Regions from separate parts of the Ruminococcus sp. OM04-4AA genome, predicted to be linked through region 2. Evidence: predicted binding sites of a transcription regulator. Region 2 holds the regulator's gene; the other holds the start of a gene.
The links. The regulator Rex, encoded in region 2, represses fermentation and respiration genes when NADH is low (regulators of the CRP and FNR family bind a similar motif). The targets are predictions, from matches to a motif close to ATTGTTAANNNNTTAACAAT.

Region 1: DXB52_RS11120 (DUF5692 family protein) is a predicted target of Rex. The motif match lies at 2,160-2,179, and genes of this name have one in related genera.

Annotation. Positions count from the first base shown of each region.
Region 1 covers NZ_QTZH01000039.1:5,338-8,776, forward strand. The annotation lists gene DXB52_RS11115 (FadR/GntR family transcriptional regulator) at 1-656, shown strand, start outside; gene DXB52_RS11120 (DUF5692 family protein) at 1,080-2,120, opposite strand; partial or broken gene DXB52_RS11125 (citrate/2-methylcitrate synthase) at 2,550-3,439, shown strand, end outside.
Region 2 covers NZ_QTZH01000005.1:76,284-79,722, forward strand. The annotation lists gene abc-f (ribosomal protection-like ABC-F family protein) at 1-1,262, opposite strand, end outside; gene DXB52_RS03130 (redox-sensing transcriptional repressor Rex) at 1,428-2,063, shown strand; gene DXB52_RS03135 (NAD(P)H-hydrate dehydratase) at 2,201-3,439, shown strand, end outside.

The DNA.
Region 1 (3,439 bases), on a different contig from region 2:
TAGAACATCTGATTCTTTCCGGCAAGCTACAGGTCGGAGAGAAACTTCCACCGGAACGCCAGCTTGCTGAAATGATGCAGGTCAGCCGTGCGGTTGTCAACAGCGGGATCAGTGAGCTGGAAAAGAAAGGATTTCTTACCGTAAAACCCCGCAGTGGAACTTATGTAGCAGATTTCCGAAGAAAAGGAACTTTGGATACATTGATCGCGATCATGAATTACAACGGCGGACGCATGCGTGATCAGGAGATTCGTTCCATCTTCGAAGTCCGCATTGCGCTTGATACACTTGCTGCACAGCTCGCCATCGACACGATCAGCGACAAAAACATCCAGCGCCTCCTCGAATTCGTTAATCAGATCCGTGATGCACAGGATGTCACCACTGCCATTGAAGCTGCTTACGAATTCCAACACGAGTTTGCCCTGATTTCCGGAAATACATTGATTCCACTTATTTTCCAGTCTTTCCGAGCACCGATTTTTAATATGTGGGAACGTTATTGTGAACTCTATGGGATAGAAGAATTATATCGAAGCAATTATAAGACCTGGACCTATATCCGCGACCGAGACACCCAAGGCGCCGTCACCTGGATCCGAACCTCCATGCAGGACTGCATCAACGGAGAACATCAGATATACTATGAATTGTAAATTTGTATTTAGACGTTTGAATTCTGAGTAATGAAGCAAAAACTTTTGTTGGATGAGGGCGTGATGTGGACTGAACCTGAGTCTATCTTCTCGTTTACGTGCATCAAATCAAAACTTGTATGAAGTCTTTCAGATTCGTCCCGTTGAGCAAACAAATCTGTTTGGAATAACGAAGCAAGGATGGTGCTATATTGTTGAGGACACATGTAAGGCAGGAGCGTTCCGAATACACCTTGTTCAGTATGTTAGTAAGAGCCAGACAGGCACCACTCACGGTAACTGTTCTGGCTCTTACGTTACATACTTTCAAGGGGATGAGGTAGAGCGGGCCGGTGTCCGATGCAATATAGCATCATTCTTGCGGCCTTATTCACCACCAAATCCTTTGCTTCAATATGGAGAATCAGACAGACAAATACAAATTTAAACTTCAGCTCTCGCCATTGCTTCCTTATAATCCTTCTGATCTGTAAAGATCTCATTCTTATAAGGATTCTTCTTCTGCTGTTTTGCTCTCTTAATAATTGCAGCCAGACAGATCACATTCGCTGCAAGTGCAATTACCGCGATCACACCCTGCATGGTTGGATTAGCACTTGTCGGTCTTACTGCTGCATCCATGAATCCGTCAGAATACAGAGCCGGAATTACTGAGAAACGGCTTGCATCCTGGAATAATGGGAATACCTGAGCAAACATACACCACAGTGCCAGTGTATTCGCGCGGTTCTGGATCCAGCCACCCTTGTTCCAGAACATATTTGCAAATGTCGGAGCAAGAAGTAATGCAACACCACAGTAGAATGCATGTGTTGTCAGGTTATTGTATGTGTACTCAAAATTCCACAGATCATATGCAATAATGAAGCACCATGTCATATCCGGCCAAAGCATATCATCATGTTTCTTGGATGTGTAGATTCCCCACCATCCTGTCATACAGAAGATATTCAGGATTCCGGCAATTCCGTTCACCCAGTTCCACCATCCTCCGTAGAGCCATACATTTTCTGAAGACAGCCACCAGCGGTCACCGAATTCTTTCATTGCCATGAATCCACGGATACCTGATTCAAAATCACTTACTACTGCAATCAGAATATTGATTGCAACGATTGCAAACGGGAATACTTTGAACCATTCTGTCTTACCAATTCCCCATTTGTATTTCAGCATCATAAAACCAATACACCCTGCTGTTGCAGCATACAATTTTGCATAATGGAACCAGCTTGTCATATGTACATAAGTATCGTTATTCAGTGCCCATTCTGCACCATTTGCTGCACAGATATAGATTGCGATGAAATACACTGTAAGTATAGCCGGAATAGCTCCAAAACAGATTAGTCCACCGATTTTTGTACGTCTTGCGAATTCATTTGCAAGAACAAGTCCGGCAAACACCAGTACCCACCCTAACAGCTGCCAGCCGGCACCATCGCCATAAATTTGGAATAACATAATTATCCCCCTCCTTCTTTTAATTGGTTATACCAACCTATTGTTATCTTTTTAACATTATACTCTTCTTATTATTATGCGTCAATAAATGCACCTGTTTCTCCTATTTTTCAGCACTTTATAATAAAATATCTCTCCATATTTTTGTATTTTTACAATAGATTTGCACTTTGGCATCTGGTATGACTACAGCCACATCATTTTCTTTCTGACGATTCAGAAAATTCATTTAAGCATTCTTATTTTTGAGTTATCTAACAATTCAATATTCATTTTATTCTGTTTTATGCGTACTTTTCTTGATTTTTTTCATGTTTTTGCAAGAATACATATATATTTCTTGCAAATTCTATCTCAACTGTTTATAATTACATTAACATGCATTATCAAGACACTAGAAAACGTATATGTATTGTGAGGACGAAAACTATGAATTCAAATGATATATTAATTGCAAACACTGACGATCTGCGCAGTGAAATGGACTATTTAGAGAAAACTCTTTTGAAAGGACACCGCATCGACCCGAATCTTTATGAAGAATATGATGTAAAGCGCGGACTTCGTGATTCGACTGGACGAGGAGTTCTTACCGGACTGACTGAAGTATCCGATGTCTGTGGTTTCGATGTTATAAATGGACGTAAGATTCCTGCCGAAGGTGGACTTTACTATCAGGGAATCAACGTAAAAGATCTTGTAAACGGTTTACAGGGCAAACGATTTGGATTTGAGGAGACAACTTTCCTTCTACTCTTTGGACGTCTTCCAAAAGAAGATGAACTGGAACATTTCCTGAACGTTTTATTTGAACTTGAAGATTTAACCGGACGTTTTGTTCGTGACGTTGTCATGAAAGCCTCAAGCCCTAACATCATGAACTCACTTCAGCGCTGTGTTCTTACTTTATATACATATGATGAGAACCCGGAAGACATTTCCGTAGAGAATGCACTGCGCCAGTCTCTTGAACTGATTGCAAAGCTCCTCTGATCGCAGTATATTCTTATCATGCATACAGACATTTCCGTAAAGATGAGACTCTTCTGATCCGTAATCCAGAGAAAGGCCGTTCTCTTGCAGAGAATATTCTGTATATGCTTCGTCCAGACGGACAATATACAGAACTCGAGGCTAAAGTACTTGATGTTGCACTGATTCTTCATGCAGAGCATGGTGGTGGTAACAACTCTACTTTCACTACTCACGTTGTTACTTCTTCAGGAACAGATACTTATTCTGCAATCGCTGCTTCCATCGGTTCTCTAAAAGGACCACGCCATGGTGGTGCGAACTTGAAAGCACAGGGGATGTTCGAT
Region 2 (3,439 bases):
TTGGTAAGATCAGGATAGTCATCAGAAATCTCATCAAAAATGGTCTTATCATCATGAAGTACGTGATGTTCCTGATCGTAATAACCAATCGTCACTTTGGATCCAAGTGTGAATTCGCCCTGATCCGCTGCGATAACCTGATTAATGATCTTTAAAAGTGTTGTCTTTCCGGTTCCGTTATCACCAATCACAGCGACATGTTCGCCACGTTTGATTTCAAAACTGATATCACTGAAGAGAACCTGACTGTCAAATTGCTTTGAGAGATGTTCCACTGTAAGAACATCATTTCCGCTGATCTGCGATGGTTCCAGCGTAAAATGCATTTCTTTCGTACTGTCAGCCGGTTTGTCCAATGGCGTAATCCTGTCAAGCATTTTCTCACGACTCTCTGCACGTTTGATTGATTTTTCACGATTGAAAGACTTTAATTTATCAATAACAGCCTGCTGATGTTTGATCTCACGCTGCTGATTCATGTATTCTTTCAGCTGTGCATCTCGGATCTGCTGTTTTTTCATTGCATAATCTTTATAATTTCCAAGGTACATGCGGACCTGTGCATTGTCAATCTCAACAACTTTTGTGACAACACGATTCAGGAAATAACGGTCATGGGAGACGATAAATACCGCTCCGGAATAATTGATCAGATATGTTTCCAGCCAGGCAATGGAATTCAGATCCAAGTGGTTTGTCGGCTCATCAAGCAGGAGGATATCCGGACTTGTAAGCAGTAATTTTCCGAGAGAAACACGGGTCTTCTGACCTCCTGAAAGTGTATCTGTCTGTTTATTAAAATCGTCTTCCGTAAACCCAAGTCCCTTTAATACACCTGTAATCTCACTTTCGCAGGCATAACCGTTTCTTGCATCAAATTCAGACTGTAGACGATTGTAGGTCTCCAGGCGGCTCTGCAATTCCTCACCTTCCAGATGCTTCAGTTCATGTTCAATGGAACGAATCTGAGCTTCCATTGCAAAAATATCCGCTTTTGCACTTTTTACTTCCTCATAAATGGTATTTCCGGATTTTAAATCCTGACGCTGCGCAAGATAACCGAGTGTCTTTCCTTTCGCGAGAATAACCTCTCCACCATCAAGAGGTTCTTCTCCGATGATCATCTTAAGGATTGTTGATTTCCCGGCGCCGTTCACACCGACAAGAGCAGCTTTCTCACGATCTTCAATATGAAAGGAGCCGTCTCGTACAATTTCGCGTTCCCCAAACGCTTTTTCTATATTGTGACATGCGAGTATCATATATTTTCACCTCGTTTTTTGACTTCTAACATTATCATTATATAGAAAAATGTCGAAAATACAAGGAAAATATATGGATTTTAAAGGTTTTTGCAAAACAAAAGTTTGACAGAACTTTAACTCTTTTATATAATAAAGAGTAGTTTAAGAGTGGAGGGCTAAAAATTGGAACAAAGAAAGATATCACGCGCAGTCATTTCCAGACTTCCGAGGTACTACAGATATCTGGGAGATCTGCTGGAGGCTGGCGTAGAGAGAATTTCATCCAGTGACCTGAGTAAGAAGATGCATGTAACGGCTTCACAGATACGTCAGGATCTGAATAATTTCGGTGGATTCGGCCAGCAGGGGTACGGATACAATGTGAAATATCTTTATACAGAGATTGGAAAGATCTTAGGATTGGATAGAAGTCATAATTTTATTATCATTGGTGCCGGTAATTTAGGACAGGCACTGGCAAACTATGCTTCCTTCGAAAGAAGCGGATTTATTCTGAAAAGTCTTTTTGATGTGAATCCTCGACTGGAAGGCGTAACGATCAGGGGGATTCCTGTGCGTATGGTTGATGAACTGGAAGATTTTCTTAAGAATAATGACATTGAAATTGCTGCACTGACACTTCCAAAATCAAAAGCAATTGAAGTGGCTGATATTCTGGTAGATAACGGTGTGAAGGGAATCTGGAATTTTGCACATACAGACCTTTCCCTTCCAAAGGATGTGGTCGTTGAGAACGTACATTTATCTGACACACTGATGAAGTTATCTTACAACCTTTGTCAGCAGGATAAAGAATAGAATCTAGCAAAGCTGCAAGGATGCTGTGGGACCAACTGACAAAAGGAGGTTTCGCAGCATTTGTTCATGTTAAAAGGAATTAATAATGATAGAAAGGTCAGGCGATAAGCATGAGATATCTTCCAAATGGGAAGCAGATGAGTGAAGCTGATGCACACACAATTCATGAAATTGGGATTCCATCCCTTGTACTTATGGAACGTGCAGCACTTCAGATTGTCGAGACAATGCATAAGAAAAATATTTCCACAGAAAAAAATCTGATTGTTTGTGGAAGCGGCAACAATGGTGGAGACGGATTTGCAGTAGCAAGGCTCTTAACCGAACAGGGAAAGCATGCAGATGTACTATTTGCAGGGAAAGAAGCTTCTTTAAGTGAAGAATGTCGATGTCAGAAACAGATTGTAGAAAATATGGGGATTTCTGTATTCACAGAATTCCCGGATGAAGAATATACTGTAATAATTGATGCTGTATTTGGTGTTGGACTCTGCCGTGAAATCACAGGACATTATAAAGATGTGATCGACTGGATGAATCTTCAGGATGCAGAAAAAGTTGCTGTTGACATTCCATCCGGGATCTGTGCTGCAACAGGAAAGATTCTTGGGACAGCATTTCGAGCCGACCTTACAGTATGTATGGCATGTGTAAAATTAGGCTGTGAGCTTTTCCCTGGCAAGTCCTATGCAGGAGAGAGCATTCCGGTTGCAATTGGAATTGATCCGAAATATTTTTCGAATCACCTGGATGTTTGTTATACCTTTGACAAAAATGATCTTGGAAAACTTCTTCCTTCGAGAATGATGAATTCGCACAAGGGAAGTTATGGAAAAGTTCTTATGATCACCGGAAGTCCCGGGATGGCTGGTGCTGCATTCCTTTCTGCCTGTGCTGCCTATACAGTTGGTGCCGGTCTAGTACAGATTTATACAGCAAGTGAAAACCGTCTGGCACTGCAGGAACTTCTTCCGGAGGCAATCATATCCTGCTATGATTCTTATGATGACAGTCAACTGTCTCATCTTCTTGACTGGGCTGATGTGGTTTGTATTGGCTGTGGACTTGGAATGGGACAGATTTCCGAAAAGATATTGAAAAATGTATTGAAAAATGTATCTTGTCCATGTGTCATAGATGCCGATGGACTTAATTTACTGAGTAGGAATATAGAGTTATTAAATCAATGTTGTGCACCTGTGATTTTAACTCCACATATGAAAGAAATGTCAAGGCTGACCGGATGGAGTATTGATACGATCATGGAAGATCGCTTCCAGGCACTTGATCAGATCATAAAACAATCCGGACCGGATACAAAATCATCCATAATCTGTGTGTTAAAAGACAGTCGTACTGTTGTCGCACAGACAAAT